3 regions of the Micromonospora sp. NPDC049089 genome follow, and region 2 is predicted to be linked to each of the others. Evidence: predicted binding sites of a transcription regulator. Region 2 holds the regulator's gene; each other region holds the start of a gene.
The links. The regulator HrcA, encoded in region 2, represses chaperone genes, less so after heat shock. The targets are predictions, from matches to a motif close to GGTTNGCACNCTCNNNNNGAGNGTGCNAACC.
Positions count from the first base shown of each region.

Region 1: a site for HrcA is predicted at 2,321-2,351, ahead of groL (chaperonin GroEL). Genes of this name have one in related genera too.
Region 3: a site for HrcA is predicted at 2,875-2,905, ahead of groES (co-chaperone GroES). Genes of this name have one in related genera too.

Region 1 covers NZ_JBEZEH010000002.1:86,865-91,397, forward strand. The annotation lists gene AB0B48_RS00990 (GNAT family N-acetyltransferase) at 1-485, opposite strand, end outside; gene AB0B48_RS00995 (cold-shock protein) at 811-1,014, shown strand; gene AB0B48_RS01000 (hypothetical protein) at 1,110-2,273, shown strand; gene groL (chaperonin GroEL) at 2,546-4,168, shown strand; gene AB0B48_RS01010 (hypothetical protein) at 4,225-4,473, opposite strand.
Region 2 covers NZ_JBEZEH010000149.1:12,691-17,223, forward strand. The annotation lists gene AB0B48_RS23280 (16S rRNA (uracil(1498)-N(3))-methyltransferase) at 1-258, opposite strand, end outside; gene dnaJ (molecular chaperone DnaJ) at 260-1,405, opposite strand; gene hrcA (heat-inducible transcriptional repressor HrcA) at 1,481-2,503, opposite strand; gene AB0B48_RS23295 (DUF4870 domain-containing protein) at 2,729-3,370, shown strand; gene hemW (radical SAM family heme chaperone HemW) at 3,437-4,533, opposite strand, start outside.
Region 3 covers NZ_JBEZEH010000217.1:7,317-11,849, forward strand. The annotation lists gene AB0B48_RS28155 (substrate-binding domain-containing protein) at 1-898, opposite strand, end outside; gene ybaK (Cys-tRNA(Pro) deacylase) at 1,078-1,557, opposite strand; gene AB0B48_RS28165 (methyltransferase domain-containing protein) at 1,583-2,779, opposite strand; gene groES (co-chaperone GroES) at 3,039-3,353, shown strand; partial or broken gene groL (chaperonin GroEL) at 3,424-4,533, shown strand, end outside.

The DNA of each region.
Region 1 (4,533 bases), on a different contig from region 2:
GGGTGGGGGACCCGTACCCCGGTGTCCTTGAAGCCCAGGCGCTGGTAGGCGCGGTAGGCGCGGTCGTTGCCGACCACCACCTCCAGCAGCAGTTCCGGCCGGCCACAGGCCCGCGACCAGGCGGCCACCCCGTCGATCAGCTCGCCGAGCAGGCCACTGCCGCGCCAGGTCGGCGTGACGTACACGGCGTAGATCACGGTCAGTCCCGGTTCGTTCGGGTGGGTCGTACCACCGGCGTGCCCGACCAGCCGGCCGCCCGGGTCGGCGACGAACTGCGCGTTACCGGCACCGGCCGAGGTGTACGCGACCCGGGCGGCGAACTCGTTGTGCGGTCGGGCCGCCGCGTCCGCCAGGGTCTCCAGGAAGGCCAACGGCGCGTCGGCCAGCATCTCCAGGCGCAGCGCCCGCATCCGGGCGGCGTCCTCCGGCCGGACCCGGCGGATCTCCGCGAGCCGCACTGCCGGCGGGCCCATGTCGGTGGTCATGTCCGCATGCCTACCACAGGGCAGGGGTGGCGTTTCGCGAGCTGGGCCCGATCGCCGTCATCTCGGGGTCGCCCGGCGACCGTCCCTCCATTTCGCAATGACGCGGGCGAATTTGGTGGCTCGGGAACCCGGCCGATCAGCGCGGCCGGTGCGCCTCGGAGTGTGTCTGTTTTGTGGCAGTGCGCGGCCGTCAGTCCTCGTGTAGCGTGCGATTTCGGTCACCTTCTTCAATGGCGGTCATCGATCGCTGAGTCGGTGGTCCGGGGCGTCCGGCCGTGCCGTGCGCCGAGTCAGGCAACGCCGGGCAGAGTGAGGGAAGTGCACAGTGGCACAGGGCTCCGTGAAGTGGTTCAACGCCGAAAAGGGCTACGGCTTCATCGCCGTCGACGGCGGGCAGGACGTTTTTGTCCACTTCTCCGCGATCGAGATGGACGGTTACAAGGCGCTGGACGACGGTCAGCGGGTCGAGTTCGAGATCACCCAGGGCCAGAAGGGCCCACAGGCAGAGCACGTACGCGTCATCGACTGAGCTTCCTGGCCGATCGGCCCCGTGAGTCGGGGCTGCGGCACTGGCGTGCACCCGGGAAGATCGTGAACCGTTCCAGCCGATGCTGAGGAGCGTTCATGACCGACCAGCCACCCCCGCACACTCCGTCCTCCGGGTCGGGGGAGCCGGACCCGTCCTCGCCCGCCGGCAGCTCCGGCCACGCCGGTCCGCCGCCCGGCTGGGGGCCGGGCACGCCCCCGGTTGGCCCGTCCTCCGGCCCCGCCGGTCCGCCGCCCGGGTGGGATCCCGCGCAGGGTGCCTGGGGTGCGGCCCCGCCATCGCAGGGCTGGGCGTTCCCGCCCACCGGGGGCTACCCGCCCGGGTCGGGTCCCTACGGCGGGCAGCCGTGGTACCCGGGGCCGCCGGTCGGCTGGTATCCGCCCGGTTACGGGGTTGACCCGAACGACGCCCTGGTCACGCCACCCGGCGCGGGTATCGGCGGCTGGTTCAACCGGTGCGGGGGAGCGCTGCGCCGGGGCTGGCGGCAGTTGGTGCCGATCATGCTGCTCACCCAGGTGCTGCCCGCGGCGGTGCTCTCGGTGGTCTCCCTCGGGCTGGACCCGTCGGCGAAGTGGTCCGCCCAGGCCGGATCGACGTCGACCCCCGCGCTGCCGGACAATTTCGTCGCCGAACTGCTGAGCCTCCTGGTCCTGTTGCTCGGCGGCAGCCTGGTCGTCGGGTTGGTGCAGGCCGTCGGGTGGGCTGCCGGCACCTGGGTGATCACCCAGCAGGCGGCCGGTCAGCCGGCCAGCCTGGAGTCCGCGTTGCGCTACGGCCTGCGCCGGGCACTCGGGCTGTGGGCGTGGACCCTGCTGGTCAGTCTGCTCATCGGCGTCGGTGTCTGCTTCTGCGTGCTGCCGGGCATCTACCTGGCCTTCGCGCTGAGCATGGCCGGCCCGGTCTATCTCTTCGAACGGCACAACCCGATCGGTCGATCGTTCCGGATGTTCCACGACCGACTCGGCCTGCTGCTCGGACGGGTGGCCCTGGTGGCCGTTGCCGTGATCGTCGGCACGCTGATCCCCGGTGCCCTGGAAGGGATCGGCACCGGCGCGCTCGGAACGGACCCGTTCTCCTCGGCGGGTACCGCGGCCGGGGCGGTGGTGGTGATCGGGATCACCGCCGTGCTGGCCCTGCCGGCCCATCTCGCGCAGATGGTCGGTCTGCTGGTCACGTACGTCGAGCAGCGTGCCCATGAGGCGCCGGTGAACAGCGCCGGACTGGCTGCGGAACTCGGCTGAGCGGCGGCATCGTGCTTGCACTCGGCAGGGGAGAGTGCTAAACAAGTCATTGGCACTCGCATACCGTGAGTGCCAACGGTCGGGACGGTGGGGCCAGGTTGTGCCGGTGTGGAGACACCGGGGCAGCACATGGCCGGTCGTCGCGGGCTATCCGGCCCGGCCGAAGGACGTCGTCGTCGCCAGGTGGCGACGTCCCTAGGTGCGCACACCAGGCGGCCCATCCGGGGCACACATCTCGGGTGGCCCGTGAGTGTCCAGGAGGACAACGCCGTATGGCCAAGATGATCGCTTTCGACGAAGAGGCTCGCCGCGGCCTCGAGCGGGGCATGAACCAGCTCGCCGACGCCGTAAAGGTGACCCTCGGCCCCAAGGGCCGCAACGTCGTGCTCGAGAAGAAGTGGGGTGCCCCCACCATCACCAACGATGGTGTGAGCATCGCCAAGGAGATCGAGCTCGAGGACCCGTACGAGAAGATCGGCGCTGAGCTGGTCAAGGAGGTCGCCAAGAAGACCGACGACGTTGCCGGCGACGGCACGACGACGGCGACCGTCCTGGCCCAGGCCCTGGTTCGCGAGGGCCTGCGCAACGTGGCCGCCGGCGCCAACCCGATGGCCCTGAAGCGGGGCATCGAGGCTGCTGTCGCGAGCGTCTCGGAGGAGCTGTCCAAGCTCGCCAAGGACGTCGAGACCAAGGAGCAGATCGCCTCCACCGCCTCCATCTCCGCTGGCGACAGCACCGTCGGCGAGATCATCGCCGAGGCGATGGACAAGGTCGGCAAGGAAGGCGTCATCACCGTCGAGGAGAGCAACACCTTCGGGCTGGAGCTGGAGCTCACCGAGGGTATGCGCTTCGACAAGGGCTACATCTCGGCCTACTTCATGACCGACCCGGAGCGTATGGAGGCCGTCTTCGACGATCCGTACATCCTGATCGCCAACAGCAAGATCTCGTCGGTGAAGGACCTGCTTCCGATCCTGGAGAAGGTCATGCAGTCGGGCAAGCCGCTGCTGATCATCGCCGAGGACCTGGAGGGCGAGGCCCTCGCCACCCTGGTGGTCAACAAGGTCCGTGGCACCTTCAAGTCGGTCGCCGTCAAGGCGCCGGGCTTCGGTGACCGCCGCAAGGCCATGCTGACCGACATCGCCATCCTCGCCGGTGGCCAGGTCATCAGCGAGGAGGTCGGCCTCAAGCTCGACGCCGCCAGCGTCGACATGCTGGGCCGCGCCCGCAAGGTCGTGGTGACCAAGGACGAGACCACCATCGTCGACGGTGCCGGTGACGCCGAGCAGATCCAGGGCCGGGTGAACCAGATCCGGGCCGAGATCGACAAGAGCGACTCCGACTACGACCGCGAGAAGCTGCAGGAGCGGCTGGCCAAGCTGGCCGGCGGCGTCGCGGTCATCAAGGTCGGCGCGGCCACCGAGGTCGAGCTCAAGGAGCGCAAGCACCGCATCGAGGACGCCGTTCGCAACGCGAAGGCGGCCGTCGAAGAGGGCATCGTCCCGGGTGGTGGCGTCGCGCTGGTGCAGGCCGGCAAGACCGCCTTCGACAAGCTCGACCTGGTCGGCGACGAGGCGACCGGTGCGAACATCGTCAAGGTCGCGCTGGACGCCCCGCTGCGGCAGATCGCCGTCAACGCCGGCCTTGAGGGCGGCGTCGTGGTGGAGAAGGTCCGTAACCTCGAAGCGGGTCACGGTCTGAACGCCGCCAACGGCGAGTACGTCGACCTGCTGGCCGCGGGCATCATCGACCCGGCCAAGGTGACGCGTTCGGCGCTGCAGAACGCCGCTTCCATCGCGGCGCTCTTCCTCACCACCGAGGCTGTTGTCGCGGACAAGCCGGAGAAGACCCCGGCTGCCCCGGCTGGCCCGGGTGGCGGGGACATGGACTTCTGAGTCCAGTTCCGACACCGAACGGGGCGGGCCGCTGACGCGGTCCGCCCCGTTCGTCGTCAGGTCGGCAGTGGGCGCTGGTTGCGCCGCTTCTGCGCCCGGTTGTACGGCGGGAGCAGCTGGATCGGCGCGTCCACCATCTCCTGCGACTCCTCGGCCGCCGACGGCTCGCCGTCGGTGGTCATCTCGGCCAGTTGCTCGGCGTCGCCGTAGTCGAGCCTGTCGAACGGCAGTTGGCCCGGGAGTTCACCCACCGGCTTCCAGGTGATCGGCGGGCCGTCCTCGGTCTGGTTGTCATCCGTGGTCATGGCTGCCTCCTCTACCGAAACGGTAGGGGGCGTCGTTGGCCGATGCGGGCGAATGAATCC
Region 2 (4,533 bases):
CTTGGCGATGCCCTGCACCGTCACCAGTCGGGGTACTGGCGCGTCCGCGTACCCCCGGGAGGTGACGGTGACCTCCAGGCTGCCCCGGCCGACGGCCGTGACCACGGCGGCGGCCGTGCCACCCCGGCCGTCGGCGAGCAGAAGCTCCTCGCCGACGCGCAACCGCTGCACTGTCGCGGCGTGGTGCCCCTCCGGGCCGTCCAGGGTCAGCCCGTCGCCGGTGGGCAGCGCCTCCACCAGGAACAGCGGCGCGGACACCTCAGGCGTGCCCGTTGAACGCGTCGCGCATCCGGGAGAAGAAGCCGCCCTGCTTGGACAGCTCGGCGACCTCCTCACCACGGGTCTTGGCGAAGTCGCGCAGCATCTTCTCCTGGTCCGGGTCGAGCTTGGTCGGCGTCCGCACGTCCAGGTGGACGTAGAGGTCGCCCCGGCCGGTGCCGCGCAGGTGCGGCACGCCCCGGGCGCGCAGTCGCAGCGTGCTGGCCGGCTGGGTGCCGGCCTTGACGTCGACGGTCTCCTCGCTGTCCAGCGTCTTGATGGTCAGCCGGGTGCCCAGCGCCGCCGCCGTCATCGGCACCGTGACCCGGCAGTGCAGGTCGTCGCCCTTGCGGGAGTACACGTCGTGCGGGCGCTCGTGGATCTCCACGTAGAGGTCGCCGGCGGTGCCGCCGCCGGGGCCCACCTCGCCCTGCTGGGCCAGCCGGATCCGCATGCCGTCCTCGACACCGGCCGGGATCTTGACGGTCAGCGAACGGCGGGTCCGCACCCGGCCGTCGCCGGCGCAGGTGGGGCAGGGGTGCGGGATGGTGGTGCCGTAGCCCTGGCACACGGTGCACGGCCGGGCGGAGACCACCTGGCCGAGGAAGGTGCGCTGCACCGACTGCACCTCGCCCCGACCACCACACGCCTCGCAGGTCGCCAGGTGCGTGCCGGCGGCCGTGCCGGCGCCGGAGCAGGTGGTGCAGAGCACCGCCGTGTCGACGGTGATCGGGGCCTCCACGCCGAAGGCCGTCTCGTGCAGGTCGAGTTCGAGCCGCAGGATCGCGTCGGCCCCAGGGCGGGTACGCGGCCGGGGGCCACGGGCGCCACCTCCGGCACCGCCGAAGAACGCGTCCATGATGTCCTGGAAACCGACGAACGGGCCAGCGCCTCCGGGGCCACCCGGGCCGCCGGCACCGCCGCCACCAGGGGCGAGCGGGTCACCACCCAGGTCGACGATCTGCCGCTTACGGTCGTCCGAGAGGACCTCGTACGCGGCGTTGATGTCCTTGAACTTCTCCTGAGCCTCCGGGTCCGGATTGACGTCCGGGTGGAACTGGCGCGCCAGCTTGCGGTAGGCGCGCTTGATCTCGTCATCGGAGGCTTCCCGGCTCACACCGAGAATGCCGTAGTAGTCCCTGGCCACTGCGTTCCGTGTCCTCATGTTCGTCTCGCGTTGCGCCGGTCGGCGGCCGCAGCCGGCCGCATCGGCCCTGACCAATCAGTTCTGGGCCAGCAACTCGCCCACGTAGCGTGCCACGGCGCGGACCGTGGCGATGTTGCCGGGGTAGTCCATCCGGGTGGGCCCCAGCACCCCCAGGCCGCCCAGGATGGTGGTACCCGGGCCGTACCCGGTGCTGACCACCGAGGCGGCTCGCAGGTTGTCGAACTCGTTCTCGTCGCCGATCAGCACCCGGGTCGTGCTCGGCTCTGTCTCACCGATGAGCTTGAGCAGCACGACCTCCTCCTCCAGAGCTTCGAGGATCGGCCGCAGGGAGCCCTGGAAGTCGAGCAGGCCGCCCCGGGTGAGGTTCGCGGTGCCGGCGAGGGCGATCCGCTCCTCGTGCCGCTCGACGAGCGTCTCCAGCAGGACGGTGGCGAGCGTGGTCATGGTCGGACGCAGGCCGGGCGGCGCTTCCTCGACCAGCGCCTGCACCAGCGGGGGCGTCTCGGACAGCCGGGCGTTGGCGAGCTTCTCGTTGATCAGTCGGCGCAGGTCGGTGACGTCGTCGGCGGGCACCGGGCCGGGCAGCTCCACGAGTCGCTGCTCCACCCGCCCGGTGTCGGCGATCATGACGAGCATCAGCCGGGTGGTGGAGATCGGCACCAGCTCCAGGTGACGCACCGAGGAGCGGGCCAGGCTCGGGTACTGCACGACGGCGACCTGTCGGGTCAGCTGGGCGAGCAACCGCACCGTGCGGTGCACCACGTCGTCGAGGTCGACCGCGCCGACCAGGAAGCGCTCGATGGCCCGGCGCTCGGCCGGGCTGAGCGGTTTGACCCGGGACAATCGGTCGACGAAGAGGCGGTAGCCGCGGTCGGTGGGCACCCGGCCGGCACTGGTGTGCGGCTGCCGGATGTAGCCCTCCTCCTCCAGCACGGCCATGTCGTTGCGGACCGTGGCCGGGGAGACCCCGAGCTGGTGCCGCTCGACCAGCGCCTTGCTGCCGACCGGCTCCTGGGTGGAGACGTAGTCTTCGACGATGGCGCGGAGCACGGCGAGTTTTCGGTCGTCGAGACCCATCCTCCGCACCTCCTGTCGCACGTCGGCCGCCGGCGCTCTGGGCCGGCCGGGCCGTCCTGGCACTCGACTGTAGCGAGTGCCAGTCTACGTCGGCGGGCCCGCCCACGCGATGATCAACGGCCACCCTTCGGTGCGGCCCACGACACCCTGTTGGGCCGATCGGCCCGCACTGGGAGGCGAAGTCGCTCTGGTGCGGCGTTGCCACCGGCACCTACCGTGACATCCATGACTGAACCTCCTCGCCCTCCCGGGTCGGGCGACCCCGGCAACTACCCGCCGGAGCCCACCTCCCCCGGGCCGTACCCGTCGGCCGAGCCGCCCACCGCACCACTGTCCGGGGCGCCCGGCCCGGCCGGCTATCCCCCGCCCGGTGGCTATCCGCCGCCCACCGGTGACCAACCGCCGTCAGGCGGCTACCCTCCGGCAGGCGGCTACCCCCCGCCCGGGGGCTATCCCCCGCCCGGCGGCTACCCGCCCGGTGGCTACCCGGCCGGTGGGGCCTACGGCGGCCCCGGCGGTGGCTACGCCAACAACGAGGACAAGACCTGGGCGTTGGTCGCGCACTTCGGCGGCGCGCTCGGCGCGCTGGTCAGTTTCGGTCCGCTGGGCTTCGTTGCCCCGCTGATCGCCTACCTGGCCCGTGGCCAGCAGTCGCCGACCGTCCGGGCGCACGCCCTCGCCGCCCTGAACTTCCAGATCCTCTGGTCGATCATCGCGTTCGTACTGCTCTTCGTGAGCTGGTGCCTGCTCTTCCTGCCCAGCATCGCCGTCGTGGTGATCCAGATCCTGTTCGGGATCATCGCCGGCATGAAGGCCAACGAGGGCACCCCGTACCGCTACCCGATGACTGCCAGCTTCATCAAGTGAACCGGGCCGGCCGCTCCCCCGGCCGGCCCGATTCACCGCCGTCCCGGTCCCGGAGCGGTGGGCCACTCAGGGCAGCAGATCGCGGACGACCGCGTCGGCGAGCAGCCGCCCGCGCACTGTGAGCACCGCCCGGCCGGCGGCGTAGTCGTCGGCTGCCAGCAAACCGCCGGCCAGGGCCCGCTCGGCGCCGGCCCTGCCGGCCGCGTCGAGCACCGCCAGCGGGAGACCGCTGGCCAACCGCAGCCGGAGCATCACGTCCTCCATGTGCGCCTCGTCGACGGTGAGCACCTCCCGGGCCAGGCCGGGAGACTCCCCGGCGGCCAACCGTTTGGCGTACGCCGAGGGGTGCTTCACGTTCCACCAGCGGACCCCGCCGACGTGGCTGTGCGCCCCCGGCCCCAGCCCCCACCAGTCCGCGCCGGTCCAGTAGAGCAGGTTGTGCCGGCAGCGGGCCTCCTCGGTCCGGGCCCAGTTGGAGACCTCGTACCAGGAGAGCCCGGCCGCGTCGAGCGCGGCCTCCGCGGCCAGGTAGCGGTCCGCGGCCACGTCGTCACTGGGGTACGCCAGCTCGCCGCGCCGCATCCGGGCGGCGAGCCGGGTGCCGTCCTCGACGATCAGGGCGTACGCGCTGACGTGGTCCACCCCGGCGGCGACGACCTGCTCCAGCGAGGCGGCGAAGTCCTCGGAACGCTCCCCCGGGGTGCCGTAGATCAGGTCCAGGTTGACGTGCTCGAATCCGGCGTCGCGCGCCTCCAGGGCGGCGGCGGTGGCCCGACCGGCGCTGTGTTTGCGGTCCAGGATCGCCAGCACCCCCGGGGAGGCGGACTGCATGCCCAGCGAGATCCGGGTGTAGCCGGCGGCCCGCAGCAGCTTCAACGATTCCGGGGTGACCGATTCGGGGTTGGCCTCGGTGGTCACCTCGGCGTCGGCGGCCAGCCCCCACGTGCTGTCGATGCCGTCGAGGATGCGGGCCAGGTCGTCGGCGGGGAGCAGGGTCGGCGTGCCGCCGCCGACGAAGACGGTGTCGACCCGGGGCGGCGGAGTGTCGCCGAGCACCCGGGCGGCGAGCCTCAGCTCGGCCAGCACCGTGTCCGCGTACCCCTCGCGGCTCGAGCCGCCGCCCAGTTCGGCCGCGGTGTAGGTGTTGAAGTCGCAGTATCCGC
Region 3 (4,533 bases), on a different contig from region 2:
TGGCGAGGGCGATGGCCAGGTCGGAGGCGGCCTTGGCCTCTTCCCGGACCGCCTTGTAGACGGTCATGCACTGGTCACCGGCGAGGATGTTCTGCAGGCCCTCGGTGCTGGCGTCCTGCCCGGTCACCGGCACCTTGCCGTTGAGCTTGTTCTTCTTCAGGATCGAGATGGCCGCGTTGCCGAGACCGTCGTTGGCGGCCAGCACGCCGTCGATCTTGCCGTTGGCCGTGGTGAGCTGCTGCTCGAAGATCGTCGCGGCCTGCGCGTTGTCCCACGCCGGCACCGCGTCCTCAGGGCCCTTGACGTATTCCTTGGAGTCGAACTTCGGCTTGAGCACCGAGTCGTAGCCAGCCTTGAACAGGGTGGCGTTGTTGTCGGTGGGGGAGCCGTTCAGGTACGCCACGACGGGGTTCTTGGCGCCCTTCTCGGTCAGGCACTTCGACAGACCCTCGCCCTGGAGCTTGCCGACGGTCTCGTTGTCGAAGCTGACGTAGTACTGGGCGGAGCCGCCGAGGGTGAGCCGGTCGTAGTCGATGGTGGCGACGCCCTGCGACTTGGCCTTGTCGAGCACTGCCTTGCCGGTGCCGGAGTCCAGGTTGACGATCATCAGAGCGGTCACACCGCTGGTGATCATCTGGTCGGCGATGGTCTGGAAGGCGGTCTTGTCGTTCTGGGCGTTCTGGATGTCGTACTGGACGCCGGCGGCCTTGAACGCCTCCTCCAGGAACCGGCGGTCCGCGGTCTCCCAGCGGGCCGAGGACTTGCTGTCCGGGAGGATCACGCCGATCTTGGGGGTCTTGGCGGAGGCGGCCTTGTCGCCGGAGTCGTCGCCACAGGCGGTCAAGCCGCCGGTCGTGAGCAGGCCCACGGCGGCGATGGTGAGGATCCCCTTACGCATGTGCAGGGTCCTTTCGGAGGTGGGGGAGGTGTTGTTTTGTTGTGTCCGGCAACGTATTTCGCGTCACACCGGCTCCACAAGACCGCGCAGGTGCATAGTTTGTTGGGAGCGATAACAATTCAGCAACGCGACTGTTACTCCGCGGGTATCCCACGGGGGTGTCGACGTAACGACTGTCGTCAGTGGGTCTGCAACGGCGCGGTACAGGCGTCGGTCAGCGCCACCAGATCCGCCGCGGCCAGTTCGAGTTGCAGACCACGCCGACCAGCCGAGACGTAGATCGTCGGGAGATCCAGCGCGGATTCGTCCAGCACTGTGGGCAACCGTCGACGCTGCCCGAGCGGGCTGATCCCACCGCGTACGTAGCCGGTGGCCCGCTCGGCGACCGCCCGGTCGGCCAACGCCGCCCGCTTGCCGCCGACCGCAGCCGCGAGAGCCTTCAGATCCAACTCGCCGGTGACCGGAACGACCGCCACGGTGAGCGCGCCGTCGACGTCGGTCACCAGAGTCTTGAACACGCGCTCCGGTGCCACGCCGAGCGCCACCGCCACCAACGCGCCGTAGTTCGGGGCGTCCGGCGCCACCCGGTACGGATGGGTGCGATGCGCGATGCCCCGCTTGACCAAGAGTGCCGTTGCCGGCGTGCCCTGTCCCGCCACAGCGAAGACGCTAGTCGAGACGGCGCTAGTCGACCGGCCGGCCGATCAGCACCGTCGGTGCGCCGCCGACCCGGGTGAGCACCAGACTCGCCGCTGCGTCCCCGGCCAGCCGCAGGTCCCGCCGGAGCTGCTCCGGGGTGAGCGCCGAACCCCGCTTCAGGATCTCCACCCGGCCCACCCGGCGCTCCCGCAGCAGCGCCCGCAGGCGCTTGAGCGAGAACGGCAACACGTCGGTGATCTCCAGGCAGCGCGCGTACGGGGTGCGGACCGGCTGGTCGGCGTAGAGGTAGGCGATGCTCGGATCGCCCAGGTTGGCGTCCAGTTCGCTGGCCAGTTCGGCCACGAGGTGCGCGCGCACCACCGCCGGGTCCGGGTCGTACAGGTAGCGACGCGGCGGCCCGACCGGCGCCTCGGCGGCACCCGAGCCGGTGAGCTGGTGGCTGCGGGCCTCGGCGCCCCGTTGGCGGTAGAGGGTGGCGCGACGGGGCACCTCCGCCAGCTCACCGCACCAGAGCGCGGCCTCGACCAGGTCGCCGTCCACGCTGACCCACTCGGCCTCCGCCCCGGCCGGGATGAGCGCGTGGTCCAGGCCCGGCGCGACCTTCACCACGGTGCGCGGCACCCGCTCGGCCAACCCGGTGACGAAGTCCCACGGTGGCGAGTAGGCGCGCGGGTCGAAGATCCGCCGCCCGGTGCCGGTGGCGCGGCGGGCCGGGTCGCAGAAGACCCCGTCGACCCTTGCCACGTCGAACCCGGTCGCGTCGCCGCACTCGACGGTGAACAGCTCGGCCAGGCCGGCCGCCTCGGCGTTGGCGGCGGCCATCGCCGCGGTCACCGGGTCAGCCTCCACCCCGTACACCCGGATGCCGGCGCGGGCGGCGGCCAGCGCGTCGGCCCCGAGCCCGCACCCGAGATCGGCCAGGGTCCGCACGCCGGCCGCGTGCAACCGGGCGGCTCGACGGTCGGCGACCACCCGGCGGGTGGCCTGCTCCAGGCCGGGGCGGGTGAGGAACATCCCAGCGGCGGCCGAGCCGAACTTGCCCACCGCCCGGTGGCGCAACTCGGCCTGGGTCAACGCCGCCGCGGCCAACGTCGGCGGCACCCCGGTCGCGCGCAGGGCCGACGCCGCGACCAGTGGATCACCGCCGGCCAGGTCGGCCGCCGCGGTGAGCGCGGCCGACCCCTCAGGGGTACGCAGCGCCGCCAGCTGATCGAGATCCACCCGGCCATTGTCCCGTCCGACTCGGAAAACTTGGCTGGCGGGGCGCGACGCGCTGGCACTCTCCTTGACGGAGTGCTAGCCACGGAATAACCTGCGATTAGCACTCTCACCCTGAGGGTGCCAGCTTCCGGGTCTCGCGACCCGGGTGCGCACGCCAGGCGGACCGGCACCCGCGACGACGGCACCGCCCGGTGGCATGAGGCAGATTGACGCTGGTCAGCCCCGCTGGCCAGCAACGAAACCAGTACCCCAGGAGGGTATGCCCGTGACTACCGCGACCAAGGTTGCGATCAAGCCGCTCGAGGACCGCATCGTGGTCCAGGCGAACGAGGCTGAGACCACCACGGCGTCGGGCATCGTGATCCCCGACACCGCCAAGGAGAAGCCGCAGGAGGGCACCGTCCTCGCTGTGGGCCCGGGGCGCGTCGACGACAACGGCAACCGGGTTCCGGTTGACGTGCAGGTCGGCGACACCGTCCTTTACTCGAAGTACGGCGGCACCGAGGTCAAGTACGCCGGCGAGGAGTACCTGGTGCTCTCCGCCCGCGACGTCCTCGCGGTCATCGAGAAGTAAGCAACCGATCAGTGCCACTGCCCCGGTCCGGCTCGCCGGGCCGGGGCAATGGCGCTTCGAAGGGACATTAATGGCGAAGATCCTGAGCTTCTCGGACGACGCCCGGCACCTGCTGGAGCACGGTGTCAACGCCCTCGCGGACACGGTCAAGGTCACCCTCGGCCCGCGCGGGCGCAACGTCGTCCTGGACAAGAAATTCGGTGCGCCGACGATCACCAACGATGGTGTGACCATCGCCAAGGAGATCGAGCTCACCAACCCGTACGAGAACCTTGGCGCGCAGCTGGTCAAGGAGGTGGCGACCAAGACCAACGACGTCGCCGGCGACGGCACCACCACCGCGACAGTGCTGGCCCAGGCGATGGTTCGCGAGGGTCTGCGCAACGTGACCGCCGGGACCAACCCGGCCGGTCTCAAGCGGGGCATCGACGCGGCGGCCATGAAGGTCTCCGAGGCGCTGCTCGGCAAGGCCGCCGAGGTCACCAGCAAGGAGTCGATCGCGAACGTGGCGACGATCTCCGCGCAGGACTCCACGATCGGCGATCTGATCGCCGAGGCGATGGAGCGCGTCGGCCGCGACGGTGTCATCACCGTCGAGGAAGGCTCGATGCTCACCACCGAACTGGACGTGACCGAAGGTCTCCAGTTCGACAAGGGCTTCATCTCGCCGAACTTCGTCACCGACCTGGAGGGTCAGGAGTCCGTCCTTGAGGACGCGTACATCCTGGTCACCACCCAGAAGATCTCGGCGATCGAGGAGCTGCTGCCGCTGCTGGAGAAGGTCCTGCAGAACAGCAAGCCCCTGCTGATCATCGCCGAGGACGTGGACGGCCAGGCGCTCTCCACCCTGGTGGTCAACTCGCTGCGCAAGACCCTCAAGGTCTGCGCGGTCAAGGCCCCCGGCTTCGGTGACCGGCGCAAGGCAATGCTCCAGGACATCGCGATCTCCACGGGCGCCGAGCTGGTCGCCCCGGAGCTGGGCTACAAGCTCGACCAGGTCGGCCTGGAGGTGCTCGGCACCGCCCGGCGCGTCGTGGTCGACAAGGAGAACACCACGATCGTCGACGGCGGTGGCCAGAAGGCCGACGTCACCGACCGGGTCTCCCAGATCCGCAAGGAGATCGAGGCCTCCGACTCCGACTGGGACCGGGAGAAGCTGGCCGAGCGGCTGGCGAAGCTC